Regions from separate parts of the Arthrobacter sp. KNU40 genome, predicted to be linked through region 2. Evidence: riboswitches for the same ligand, from Rfam matches in the RefSeq annotation. Region 2 holds a riboswitch; the other holds the start of a gene.
What was found. A riboswitch is a leader RNA that binds a small molecule or an ion and turns the genes downstream of it on or off. The one in region 2 is predicted to bind cyclic di-AMP.
Positions count from the first base shown of each region.

Region 1 (7,055 bases), 260 kb from region 2:
TCGTGGTGCCGGTTCCTTGGGTGCTCGAAGTGGTGGCAGTGACGATCTGGATGGACTGCGCCGTGTACTTGTCCGATTCCTTGAGCGCGGTGACCCTCACGCTGGATCCGGATTTCACATCGGCGAGGGTCAGGGTGGTGCCAGTGGTTCCGCTTCCGCGTTGCCGCATGCCCTCAGCTACCACGACGTCAGTTCCCAGCGCATAGCTGCGGGTGAATCCGTCGTCGCTCTTCACGGTCATGGAACTCGCCGAGATGTCAGTGACTGTACCCAGCTGGCCCGCCATGGTGACGTAGCTGCCGTTCTGGAGGACCACATACTCGGAGTGGACCGCAGCGTTCAGGCCGCCCATGCCAACGCCGAGCCCTCCCGGGCCTGCGTTCGTCCCACCTGGGCCGCCGAACCCGCCCTGGCCGTTCTGCCCGGCCCCCGGTCCCTGCGCGTTGGTGGTATCTGCTGCCGCGGTCCCGTTTCCGGCGGCGTAAGCACCGGCCCCTGCCGCCGCAGCCACCACGACCGCGACGCCGCCAACAATGAGCCCCTTCTTCAGGCTCCAATTCTTGAAAAACGAAGGCCGGGACTGTCCGGAGTTGTATTGCTGCGGAGCACCCCACCCGGCGGCTGGCTGCCCAGGCTGCTGGTTCACCGGCGGTTGCGGAGCACCCCACCCGGCGGCTGGCTGCCCAGGCTGCTGGTTCACCGGCGGCTGCGGAGCACCCCACCCGGCGGCAGGCTGCCCAGGCTGCTGGTTCACCGGCGGCTGCGGAGCACCCCACCCGGCGGCAGGCTGCCCAGCACCAGGCTGCGCAGAATCGTCAAGGGGGCGGATCACCGGCTGCGGGTGCCCGCTCTCCGGCTCGGAACCAAGTACGGAGGGGTTGTTTTGCTGATCCATGGTCTTCTCCATCGAAATCGAGGCTGTTTGGTCGTGCGTGTTCTTGTCCCAAACAGCGTCAGTCTCTTTGCTGTGCATTGGCTGTGTCGAACTGCAGGCTTGCCTGTGACCTGCCGCTCGGTATGGTGTCGGATTCTGCTGGAACCGGAACAACCTCCCGACAGGTGGCTAGGCTGGGACTCACAGGGTGCTCACAGCAACGGCAAAGCACTGGCAAACCGGCAGATTGGAGAGTTGTCCCATGGCATCCTCGCACTCCATGACCAATAACCTACCGCAGCTCAGCCACCCGGACGGTTCTCCAATCCGCGCCCTTGTGGTGGACGACGAACCCAGCCTCGCCGAGCTCATGAGTATGGGCTTGCGCATGGCGGGTTGGTCGGTGGCCGTGGCGGGCGACGGTCCCGCTGCGGTAAAGCTCGCCAAGGATTTCCGCCCGGATGTCCTGGTGCTGGATGTGATGCTTCCGGGGTTCGACGGCGTTGAGCTGCTGGGCAGGATCCGCGCCTTTGCGCCTGAGGTGCCTGCGCTCTTCCTCACGGCGAAGGATGACGTGCAGGACCGCATCGTCGGGTTGGCCGCCGGCGGCGACGACTATGTCACCAAGCCGTTCAGCATGGAGGAAGTCCTGCTGCGCCTGCACCGCCTGGTCCAACGCTCGGGAGTGGCGGCGATGGACACGGCCGAACTGGTTGTAGGTGACTTGACCCTGAACGTAGACACACGAGAAGTTACTCGCGGAGGCGAAGACATTCCTCTCACGGCGACACAGTTCGAGCTCCTCCGCTACCTCATGGAGAATCCCAAGCGCGTGGTCAGCAAGGCCCAGATCCTTGACCGCGTGTGGGACTACGATTTCGGCGGGCAAGCCAACATCGTGGAGCTTTACATCTCATACCTGCGCAAGAAGATCGAGGCCAACCACCCGCCCATGATCCACACGGTGCGCGGAGCAGGCTACGTCATCAAGCCCGCCGAATAGCCGGGGCTCCGAATGTCCGCACTCTCGGGTATCCCCCGTCAGACCGACCACAGCTGGTTCAATCCTTCAACCTGGCACTTGCGCACGCGCTTGATCCTTCTCTCCATGGCACTCCTCGTGGCCATTTGCGGTGCCGTCGGTGTGGTCAGCTACGCCTCCATGGATGTGTTCCTCACGAAACAGCTGGACCAGCAATTGGCGCAGGCCTCCCATGGCCGCCCGCCGCAAGGCAACCCTGGCGGCCGACCGGACCCCTTGGACCCCCGGGGCCAAAGCATCGGCACCCTGAATGCGCGTATTCTCGCAGGTCAGGTGAGCACCGATGCTGGATTCCTGTCCTCTGATGCCACCCGTGCGCCGTTGTCGCCCAGCGACGCTCGAATCCTGTCGGCGCTCCCCTCCGATGGCCGCCCGGTTGATCGCACCCTGTCCAATGGCGGCTACCGGCTGGTGGCCACCGAAACTCCCTACGGCGATGTTGTCATCACGGGGCTGCCGCTCGCCTCGAAAGAGGACACCGAGGCCTCACTCGTCTGGACCATGGTGCTGGTTTCCTTGGGCGGACTGGTCCTGATCGGGCTGGCCGGAACCGTGCTGATCCGCCGGACCATGCGCCCCTTGGAGCAGCTCTCCGACGTCGCCACGAAGGTGTCGAAGCTTCCGCTCGACGCCGGTGAGGTGGCACTCGCTGTGCGCGTTCCGGCGTCGGCGGCCCACCCGAGCACGGAAGTGGGAAGCGTCGGCCACGCTTTGAACTTGATGTTGGACAACGTGTCCAGCGCCCTAGAGGCGCGCCAGCAAAGCGAAACAAAGGTGCGCCAGTTCGTGGCCGACGCTTCACACGAGCTGCGCACTCCGCTGACCGCCATCCGCGGCTACACCGAGCTCTTGCGCATGACGGAGACGTTCACCGAGGACGGGCGCAAGTCGCTGGGCCGGGTGCAGAGTCAGTCGGAACGCATGACCACCCTCGTGGAGGACCTCCTCTTGTTGGCCCGGCTGGACGAAGGGAAGGCCCCCGAGTTCACCGATGTGGATCTCACGCAGTTGGTGATCGAAACCGTCAGCGACGAGAAAGTCATGGCCCCCGAGCACATCTGGCAGCTCAAGCTCCCGGACGAGCCTCTCACGGTCCGCGGCGACACCACTCAACTCCACCAGGTTTTGGCGAATCTGCTCTCCAACGCCCGTAAACACACGGAGGCGGGAACCACCGTGGTCACCGGCGTCATGCGCTCTGCCGACGGCAGCGCAGTGGTGACCGTGACTGACAACGGGCCGGGCATCCCGCCTGAATTCCAAGGCAGGATCTTCTCGCGCTTTGCCCGTGCCGACGCCGCCCGCTCCGGTTCCGAGGGCACGTCCGGGCTCGGCTTGTCGATCGTGGAATCCATTGTCCAGGCGCATGGCGGCACGGTCGAAGTGGCCTCGCGGCCCGGACGGACGGAGTTCGCCGTGCGTCTTCCGGCGCTCAGGACCGCCACGGCCTGAAAGGCCGCTCTGGCGGGCGCGACGCCGGTGCGCGGCGAGCGCAAGTCGACGCACCGACGTCGTGATCTCCGTTACCTAAATGTGACTTAAGTAAGATCCTCCTGTACCGTCGAATGGGTGCGCTGGATCATTCCGGCCACCGCCGGGTAGGCGCCGAGCTCTGCCACTCCCCGGTGCCCATCAGTCCAGGCAGAGACGGGGGACCCAGGTCTCCGGGCAAGCGCTCATGTTGAGCCAGCCCTAGGGGTGAAGCCGTACCGCCACGTTCCGCTGTGGCCACGGCCGGATGACCTCATCCGAATCCGACAGCTAACTCCGCAGGCGTCGAGAGGCAATCACCATGTCTGATTCAAGGAATCAGTCGCGCCCTGTTGCGCGCCACCGCGGCGAACCTGCCCGGAATAACAAGTCACGCTCCACTTTGAGGCGTGCCGCGTCGAACCTCGGCACCGGCCAGCGCATGGCAGTTGTTGCCGGCGTCGTTGCCGTGTTCCTCGGTGCAGGTGCCGCCACCCAGGCCGCCGGTCAAGCCATCAATACCCAGGACATGACCCGCACGTCCGAATCCCGCACGGCAGACCACTCAGCCACGCCGTCGGCGAGCGCGAGCCCCAAGGCCAGCGCCACGCCGACGCCGAGCCAGGCACCCGCCCCCGCTCCGGCCGCCGTCGCGGCCCAGGCTGCCGCACCGGCCGCGCCCGTGGCACCCCCTGCCCCCGTTGCACCCGCAGCTCCGGCAGCCCCGGCCGCACCCGTCGCCGTCGATGATCCCTCCGGCGCCCAGGCTTATGCCGCAAGCATCCTTCCCTCCTACGGTTGGGGACAGGGCGAGATGTCAGCCCTGATCACCTTGTGGAACAAGGAATCGGATTGGCGCACCACTGCCACCAACTCCTCCAGTGGCGCTTACGGCATTGGGCAGTCGCTGCCGGCCGAAAAGATGGCGTCCGAAGGCGCCGACTGGCAGACCAACTACCAGACGCAGATCCGCTGGGGCCTGAACTACATCAAGGAACGCTACGGATCGCCGTCCGCGGCATGGTCCTTCCACTTGGCCCATAACTGGTACTAAACCAAGAGCCACGCGCAAAATACATCGAGGTCCGTCCCTTCGGGGGCGGCCCTTTGCGTTCTTTGGCCAGGCATGTGAATTGCCACGCGGGTGGCGCATCCACAGCCACGTCACAGGTTCCGCCTAAAGCCTTCATATTCTGCAACGGCACTGTGGATACATGACGCTCATCGAATCCACCTCCGGAACCCTGAAGGACCCCGCGGTGGTGCCGCCGGGCCTTCCCATCAAGGCTAAGACCCCCGTCCAACGCAGCGGACGGCGTGCCCCGGTGGACACCCACACCGCCGTCCCCGTCCTCGATGTCACCATCCCCGTCTTCAACGAGGAGCGCGACCTCGAAGAGTGCCTGCGCAGGCTACACGGCCATTTGCGCGAATCCTTCCCGCATGGCTTCCGCATCACAGTGGCGGACAACGCGAGCACGGACAGCACCTTGAAAATCGCGGAGCGCGTGGCCAGGGAACTGCCTGAGCTCGCGGTTGTCCATCTTGAGGAGAAGGGACGCGGCAACGCCCTTCGCAAGGTGTGGCTCGCATCGCCGTCGCCGGTTCTGGCGTACATGGACGTGGATCTTTCCACGGACCTCGCCGCACTGGCGCCCCTTTTGGCGCCGCTCATCTCCGGCCATTCGGACCTCGCGATTGGCACACGTCTCACACGCAACTCGCGGGTTGTCCGCGGCCCCAAGCGCGAGTTCATTTCGCGCAGCTACAACCTGATGCTGCACTCGTTCATGGGCGCCCGCTTCAGCGATGCCCAGTGCGGCTTCAAAGCGATCCGGGCAGACGTCGCACAGCAGATCCTCCCCCACACCATGGACAACTCGTGGTTCTTCGACACTGAGCTCCTGGTCCTCGCCGAACGCTGCGGCCTCCGGGTCCACGAAGTTCCCGTTGACTGGATCGACGATCCCAATTCTAGCGTCGACGTGGTACGCACCGCCCTGGCCGACGTCCGCGGCATGGTCCGGCTCACCCGGGATCTCGTCTCGGGCCGCATCCCCATTCCGGAATTGCGAGCAGCGCTTGCACGCGGGCCGCTCCCGGCGTCGTCCCGCACCGCCGAGCAGAACCCGCGCAGCAGTCTTTTCGGACAGCTGGTCCGGTTCACCGCGATCGGCGCTGCGTCCACCCTCGCCTATGTGCTCATCTTCCTGTTCTGCCGCGGATTCATGGACCCGCAGCTGGCCAACTTCCTGGCGCTGCTCGTCACGGCCATCGCAAATACCGGCGCCAACCGGCGCTTCACCTTCGGCATCCAGGGCGGCAATCCCGTTCGGCACCACTTCGAGGGGCTGATTGTGTTCGGGATCGGCCTCGCACTCACCTCCGGGGCACTCGCCTTGGTGCACAGCACGACGACGCCGGACCGCTGGGGCGAGCTCCTCACCGTGGTCGCAGCGAACCTCGCCGCCACTGCGGTCCGCTTCCTGTTGTTCCGACTTTGGGTCTTTCGGCAGCCTGCTGCGCAGGCAACTGCACCCACCACACAAGCCAAACCTCGCACAGAAACGGCAGCATCATGACCTCCACGATCACTCCTGCAAGCACGGGCCCGGCAGGTGCCGAGCTTCCTGCCGCCGTCGGGACCGCCCCGGCACCGCCGGGCCGTCACTCGACCGGCCCCGCAACCCCCGATGCCACGCCCCGCTGGACGCGATACGCCTTTGGCCGGCAGCCCCGCTGGGTGCGGCCATCCGCTGCCGGGCTCCTCGTAGCCACCGCCTTCCTGTATCTCTGGAACCTCGCGGCCACCGGCTACGGAAACTCCTTCTACGCCGCGGCCATCCAGGCCGGCACCAAGGACTGGACCGCGTTTCTGTTCGGTTCCCTCGACGCCGGCAATGCCATCACCGTCGACAAGCCCCCGGCTTCATTGTGGATCCCTGCTTTGGCGGGCCGGATCTTCGGCTTCTCGCCCCTGAGCATGCTGGTTCCCGAGGCGTTGATGGGCGCCGCCGCCGTCGGCTTCCTCTATTTGACAGTCAAGCGGGTCTCCGGACCAGGCGCTGGCTTGTTTGCCGGCGGCGCTTTGGCACTGACCCCGGTGGCGGCGCTCATGTTCCGCTTCAACAATCCCGACGCCATGCTGACCCTGTGCCTGGTACTCGCGGCCTATTTCACTACCCGTGCCATCGAACGGGCAGGCTGGAAGTGGCTAGCCGCAGCCGGCGCCGTGGTGGGCCTCGCGTTCCTGAGCAAAATGCTGCAGGGTTTCCTGATCGTTCCAGGACTGGGACTCGCGTACCTCTGGGCCGCACCCACCCCGTTGCGGCGGAGGTTGCTGCACCTGCTCGGCGCATTGGCCGGTATCGCAGTAGTGGCCGGCAGTTATGTCGCTCTGTTCCAGCTGACCCCTGCTTCAGCACGTCCTTACATGGCAGGTTCGCAAACCAACAGTTTCCTTGAGCTGACGTTCGGCTACAACGGGCTGTCCCGCATCACCGGCTCGGGCGAAGGGACGCCCGGCGGAGGCGGCGCCCCTGCAGGGGGCGGCCTCGGCGGGTTCGGCGGCGGTGGCGGCAACAGCGGTTTCGGTGGAGCTGCCGGGATCGCCCGCATGTTTGGCACGAGCTTCGGCGCCGAGGTCTCCTGGCTTCTCCCTGCTGCGCT
Region 1 is NZ_CP195850.1:530,463-537,517, reverse strand. It holds gene ACSKT0_RS02615 (hypothetical protein) at 1-895, opposite strand, end outside; gene ACSKT0_RS02610 (response regulator transcription factor) at 1,137-1,877, shown strand; gene ACSKT0_RS02605 (ATP-binding protein) at 1,890-3,368, shown strand; cyclic di-AMP (ydaO/yuaA leader) riboswitch at 3,533-3,706, shown strand; gene ACSKT0_RS02600 (hypothetical protein) at 3,709-4,440, shown strand; gene ACSKT0_RS02595 (glycosyltransferase) at 4,601-5,968, shown strand; gene ACSKT0_RS02590 (ArnT family glycosyltransferase) at 5,965-7,055, shown strand, end outside.
Region 1: linked by a shared signal. The riboswitch ahead of ACSKT0_RS02600 (hypothetical protein) and the one ahead of ACSKT0_RS03855 (NlpC/P60 family protein) in region 2 are both predicted to bind cyclic di-AMP.

Region 2 (7,055 bases):
CGCCCATCTGAGCAACCACGATGCCGGCGCGATGGGCGTGACCTTGGCCCTCCAACTGGGTCCGCAGCTTTTCCTGGCCCCATGGGCCGGACTGCTTGCCGACCGCTACAGCCGGCGCAGGCTCCTGGTCATGACCCAAACGGCCATGGCGGTCCTGAGCACTGGCCTGGGACTCCTGGTGCTGAGCGGTGCAGCGCAGTTGTGGCATGTCTACGTGTTCGCGCTCCTGCTTGGCGTCGTCTCGGCACTTGACGCCCCGGTTCGCCAGACGTTCGTGTCGGAGCTGGTCAAGGATGACTATCTTTCCAACGCCGTTGCGTTGAACAGCGCATCCTTCAACGTCGCCCGCATGATCGGTCCCGCCGTGGCCGGCGTGTTGACGGTCGCGGTGGGGCCGGGCTGGGTATTCATGATCAATACCCTGACCTTCCTCGCAATGCTTGGCGCGATCCGGGCCATCCCCCTCGCCTCCTTACGCGTCCAACCCCGGGCCGCCGCTGGCAAGGGCCGCATCCGTGAGGGGCTTCGCTATGTCCGCAACCGCGCGGACATTGTGGTTGTCCTGGTCGCGATTTTCATCATGGGCACGTTCGGCCTGAACTTCGTCCTCTTCATCGCGGCCATGGTCGGCACGGAGTTCGGCATGGACGCGGGGGCATTCGGGCTGCTCAACTCGGTCATGGCGATCGGGTCCGTCGCAGGAGCATTGCTTTCCGCCCGGCGAGGGCGGCCACGGATGCGGCTCATCTTCGCGGCGGCTGGCGGGTTCGGCCTTGCGAGCGGACTGGCTGCCCTGGCGCCGAACTACACCATGTTCGCCTTGGCGCTGATTCCCTGCGGACTGTTTGCCCTGACCATGATCACGAGCGCCAACGGCTACGTGCAGTCCACCACGGAACCTGTCATGCGCGGCAGGGTCATGGCACTCTACATGGCCATCTTCATGGGTGGAACGCCCATCGGAGCACCGTTCGTCGGCTGGGTGTCCAACGTGGCCGGACCCCGATGGGCTGTGGGCGTGGCCGCCGGCGCGGGCGCCAGCACCGCCGTCGTCGGCATCGTGTGGATCATCCGCGCCCGCCAGCTGCGGCTCCGTTTCGATAGCAGCGCCCGCGGCATGCGGTTCTTCCGCATCGAGTCCCAAGGCGCCAGTGGCGCTGTTAATGAGGCTAGCGCCGTTAAAGAGGCCAGCGCCGCCCGGGATCCTCTCCCGGACGACGCCGACCAGTCCTGACTGCGGGAACGCGGCAGGTCCGTTACTTCTTCAGTTCGCCCACCACGAAGTCGATGCTGGCGAGCAACGCAGAGACGTCGTCCGGCTCGATGGCAACGAAGGTAGCGATGCGGAGCTGGTTGCGGCCCAGCTTGCGGTACGGCTCCGTGTCCACGACCCCGTTGGCGCGCAGCACCTTGGCGATGGCCGCGGCATCGATCGAGTCGTCGAAATCGATCGTGGCAATGACATTGGAGCGGTCCTCTGCCTTCGCGACGAACGGGGTGGCGTACTCGGAAGCCTCTGCCCAGTCATAGATCCGGCCTGCGGAGTCCGCGGTGCGTCCGGAAGCGAAGTCCAGGCCGCCATTCTTGTTGAGCCACTGGACCTGGGCATCCAACGTCACCAAAGTGGACAGGGACGGGGTGTTGTAGGTCTGGTTGAGCTTCGAGTTGTCGATAGCCGTCTGCAGGTCGAGGAAATCGGGGATCCAGCGGCCGCTTGCCTTGATGCGGGCCGCGCGCTCCAGGGCGGCGGGGGAGAAGAGTCCCAGCCACAGGCCGCCGTCGGACGCAAAGTTCTTCTGCGGGGCGAAGTAATAGACGTCAGCTTCGGCAACATCAACATCCAGGCCGCCGGCTGCGGACGTCGCATCCACCAGGACCAAGGCGCCGTCGTCACTGCCCTGAACCCGCTTGACCGGAGCGGCCACGCCCGTCGAAGTCTCGTTCTGCGGCCATGCGTATACGTCCACGCCTGCTTCGGCCTGTGAAACCGGCCGGGTGCCAGGCTCAGACTTGATGATGGACGAAGCTTCAAGGAAAGGTGCCTTGTTGGTTGCCGAAGCGAACTTGGAACCGAACTCACCGAAAGAGAGGTGCTGGGCCTTCTTCTCGACCAGGCCGAAGCTGGCGACGTCCCAGAACGCGGTGGAGCCTCCGACGCCGAGGATCACCTCGTAGCCCTCGGGCGCACGGAAGAACTGGCTGAGTCCCTCCCGGACGGAGCCCACCAGGTTCTTGACGGGCGCCTGGCGGTGGGAGGTGCCGAGGATCGTCGTCGAGGCGGCGGAAAGGGCCTCGATCTGCTCCGGGCGGACCTTGGAGGGCCCGGCGCCGAAGCGGCCGTCCTTGGGCAGCAAATCGGCGGGGATAGTGATGCTGTTGTCGCTCACGGGATGCTCCAATGGTGAAGTAGCGGCCTAGATGGGTCGTGGCAGGTGGCAAGCTGCCCCTTCGACTCCCCAATTCTGCCTGAAGCCGCAGGCGGGGGCAGAACCGAAGCTGTCATAGTCCGCCACGTGGAAAGCACTTGGTCGGCTGGCTCGGGTCAAGCGCCGGAATTATCCGGAGTAATTCCAAATAAGCTAAGCTTGGAGCTGGCGAAAATACGCTAGATACTGCGCTCGAGGAGCTGAGCTGGATGACGGATCTGATCGATACCACTGAGATGTATCTTCGGACCATTTTGGAGCTTGAAGAAGAGAACATCGTGGCTCTTCGCGCACGCATCGCCGAGCGCTTGCGGCACTCGGGCCCAACCGTTTCCCAGACGATCGGACGGATGGAGCGCGACGGTCTGGTGATTGTGTCCAACGACAGGCACCTTGAGCTGACTGAAACGGGCCGGAAACGCGCCACCGAGGTCATGCGCAAGCACCGGCTCGCCGAACGGCTCCTGGCAGATGTGATTGGACTGGACTGGGCCTACGTCCACGATGAAGCATGCCGCTGGGAGCATGTCATGAGTGAGCGCGTGGAACGGCGGCTCTATGAACTGCTTGACCACCCCACGGAATCGCCTTACGGCAACCCCATTCCCGGACTCGAAGCGCTGGGCGGAGTCGCGTCCCACGCCTTTACCGATGGCGTGGTCAATCTACTTGACGCGATGAACGAATACTCACCTGAAAACAGGGTCACCGTCAGTCGACTGGCTGAACCGATCCAGGTGGAGCCTGAACTTCTGGTGCAGCTGGACGAGGGCGGAATCCGCCCCGGCGCCAGGGTTTCCCTGGAACGTGTGGGGGAGTACATCTCCGTTCGCGTGCCCAATATCGACGGCGCATTGGAGCTGCCGCCCGAGGTTGCCTCGCACGTTTTTGTCACGGTCGCCTAGCTGGCCCGCCGATGCGGTTGGCAAATATAACGAAATTATTACCGCGGGGGCTTGATCCCCTATAGTTAAATACTGGCGCCGATACCAAAGCGTTACCTGATCCGAAGCCGAGTTCTGCCAGCGGATCAGGTGGATTAGTCCATTCACTGGCAGAAACGGAGGAACCACCATTGGCTGTCGAAAGACGGCCTTGGGGTGAAGTCCGTAGCGGAAGTGCAAACAGCGCAAGGCCCCTCCGGGTACCTTGCGTTTCGTGCCCTTCGCACGGACCGGGTCCACGATCTCTCTGGCCCGAATCCGACAGCTAACTTCGCAGGCTTGCCAGAGAGGAAAACCTTGACCACGCAGAACACCAGGGGCCGCAGGCGCGCGTCCGGTCCTACTGCTGTGCTGCGGAGCGCAAGCGCCGTCGAGCACGACAGGCCCCGCGATCCCCATCGCGAACTTCGTCGCCGCAAGGGTCCCTTGCGGCAGATGGCCGAGTTCGCCGCCGCAAGCGGAGCAGGACAGAAGGCCGGAGTGGCCCTTGCCGCTACAGGCCTCATCCTGACGGTCGCCTTGCCGGGCGCCGGCGCTATGACGGCCACGCCCGAGTCAAACCAAACCGCCTTGGCAGTGGGCACCCAGCCTGAGATTCCGGCCGCGGCAAGCGCCACGATCGACTTCAGCCGTGCTGCGGTTTCCACCACTGCCGATCCGGACAGCAAGCTCAAGCAGCTCCTGAGCGCGCAGTCCGTCGGCACTATCAAGACGTCGTCATCCAAGGGCACCCTGGGGGCGCCTCTCGACGCCCTGACAACGGCCTCGCCTTTCGGCTACCGCGTGAATCCCATCACGGGCGGCTTGGGAGAGTTCCATAGAGGCCAGGACTTCGTGGCCCAGTGCGGCACCCAGGTCCATGCTGCCGCGGCCGGCAAGGTCACTTTCGCCGGCTGGCATCCGTATGGCGGCGGAAACCGCATTGTGGTGGACCACGGCAACGGCCTGGAAACCACGTACAACCATTTGTCGTCCTTCAACGTCCAGGTGGGCCAGACGGTCAGCCGCGGCGATGTCATCGCATTGAGCGGCACCACCGGCGCCTCCACGGGCTGCCACCTCCACTTTGAAGTCATGGTCAACGGCGACGTCGTTGACCCCCTGGGCTGGCTGTAGCCAATCCGATGGAAGCCTCTCGCATGCTTGTCACGCTCCGTGACCTGAATGTGACATTCAATCAAAACTCATGTACCGTCTAAGACGCATCAACTTTTAGAGAGTTGATGCACTCGAGTGGATTGCCTAGCTCTGCCACTGCTCGAGGTTCCGTTCGCAAAACATCGTCTGGCAGAGGCGGGGGACCCAACTTTTGGTCATCTTCACCGATGGCCTTGGGGTTAAGTCGCACAACTTCCGAGAGGGAGAAGTGTGGCCGGATGACTCCCATCCGAATCCGACAGCTTACCTCGCGGGCATAGGGAGAGGCCTCTTAACGTGTCTTCACGCTCTACTGTTGCGCGCCACCGTGCCGCGGTCACCAAGACCAACTCGCTTGCCGTTATCGCTAAGACTGTCGGCAGCAACGCCGGTGGCGTAGGCCGTCAGGCAGCGGTTATCGCAGCTGCTTCCGGTCTGGTGCTTACTAGCGGTATCGCAGCCAACGCTGCAGAAACCAACGTCCCCCGCGAGTCCACTTCGACCTCCGCCCTGGAAGTCCAGTCCATCGCCCAAGCCAGCATTTCGGCTGACTCGTCCGTCGCCATCAAGTACGAGCGCCCGGCGGTCTCCACCGAAGCTGCTCCGGTTGTCGCAGCTCCGGTTGCCACGCAGGAAGCTGCTCCGGTTGCCACGCAGGCTGCAACGGGTGCCGCTACCGGCTCCTCGACGCTCTCTGTCACCGCTGCTGTTTCACCCGCCACGAAAGTTGCCAGCGGCAAGGGCGCAGCGATTGCTGCCGCAGCTTACGCACAGCTTGGCGTTGCCCAGGACTGCACCGCCCTGGCTTCGAACTCCCTGGCCGCCGTTGGGATCAACTTCCACGGCTGGCCGGCAGACTACCTCTCCCTTGGCCGCACGGTCAGCGCTGCTGAAGCGCAGCCGGGCGACTTGGTCTACTACCAGAACGGTGGCATGGGCATGGCCCACATCGCCGTTTACGTCGGCAACGGCATGGCAGTCCACGGCGGCTGGAACGGTGGCACCACCGCCCTTTACAGCGTCAACGTTGGCTCCGGCCCGGTCTTCATCCGCGTTGGTGGCTAGATAGCTCCGGCTACATAGCTTCACTGGAACATCCCCGCTGGTCCGCCGGCGGGGATGTTCTGTTTTAACCAGCATGCGCTAAATCACTGCTCCAGGCAGTCTCAAAGGGACGATTCGAGGAGTAGCCCCCAGGTGCGTGAAAGGTTCCGGCCATGTGTCCGGCACATGAACTTTGACCGACACCGCGCTGGAACTCCCGCAAGGATTCGTTGATCTGGCCTCCGGGTGTTTACTCTTAGGTTGTCGATCCACAGCCCGTACATGCAGAGGGCAGCCGGCCCTCGCGCCCCTGACGGGTGCGGCCGTGAAGAGGTACGTGCATGCGCACACTCGTTCTGAATGCTGGATATGAACCGCTGGCGGTAGTAACCTTCCGCCGGGCGCTGGTCCTTGTGCTCACCGGAAAAGCGAGCGTAGTGGCCGAAGGCGACGAGCCTGTCGTCGGGCCACAGGAGATTCTCGGACGTCCCTCCGTGATTCTGCTCAATCGCTACATCCGGCCGAGGTACAACACCATCACGGCGGTTACACGCCGCGGCGTCTTGCGCCGCGACGGTCACCGTTGCGCGTATTGCGGGAAAGCAGCGCACACCATTGACCACGTCCACCCCAAATCCAGGGGCGGCGCGGATTCCTGGGAAAACCTGGTGGCAGCGTGCTTGCGCTGCAACAACGCCAAGAGTGACCACACTCCGGCCGAGATGGGCTGGAAACTGAGGTTCACTCCGGCGGCGCCCACCGGGACTATCTGGCAAATCAAGGAGCTTGAGAAACCTGCGCCCGCATGGGATCCCTTCCTCCTGCCCGAATCGGCGGCCTGAACCGGAATTGAGCCTGCTTCCCGGGTAATCTGGGCGGGTGGACTTTGATGCGGTGATATTGGCGGGTGGCAAGTCCTCCCGCCTCGGCGGCGTGCCCAAAGCCCAGTTGAGGTACGACGGCGCCACCCTCCTTCAGCGTGCCGTCGCGGCTTCCCGCGGCGCCGGGAGGGTCGTCGTCGTCGGGCCGGATCCCGGCACTTTGCCGGACGGCACACTGACCGCACGGGAGGACCCGCCCTACGCCGGACCGGCAGCCGCGATCGCCGCCGGACTCCTCGCCCTAGGGCAAGACGGAGTAGCGCAAGACGGCGAAGGGCAAGACGCCGAAGGGCAAAACGGCGTGAGCCCGTCCCCGGAACACGCGCCCTGGGTCCTGGTCCTGGCCTGCGATATGCCCCTGGCGGCCGCCGCGGTTCCGGTCCTGCTTCGGGAACTTGCAGGCCACGAGGAAGCGGAAGGGGTCATGTCCGTATCCGCCGACGGCCGGAGGCAGCCGCTGCTCGGCATCTACCGGGTATCTGCTTTGCAACGGGAAGTGCTCGCAGCGGCAGAACAAGGTGGCCTGGCCAACGCCGCGGTCTTCCGACTGCTTGCTAGGCTTGATCTGCTGGCCGTGCCTGTCCCCGCAGGGTCCACCGATGACGTGGATACCTGGGACGATG
Region 2 is NZ_CP195850.1:794,054-801,108, forward strand. It holds gene ACSKT0_RS03835 (MFS transporter) at 1-1,234, shown strand, start outside; gene serC (phosphoserine transaminase) at 1,257-2,387, opposite strand; gene ACSKT0_RS03845 (metal-dependent transcriptional regulator) at 2,636-3,331, shown strand; cyclic di-AMP (ydaO/yuaA leader) riboswitch at 3,458-3,665, shown strand; gene ACSKT0_RS03850 (M23 family metallopeptidase) at 3,668-4,486, shown strand; cyclic di-AMP (ydaO/yuaA leader) riboswitch at 4,632-4,799, shown strand; gene ACSKT0_RS03855 (NlpC/P60 family protein) at 4,805-5,572, shown strand; gene ACSKT0_RS03860 (HNH endonuclease) at 5,893-6,393, shown strand; gene mobA (molybdenum cofactor guanylyltransferase) at 6,431-7,055, shown strand, end outside.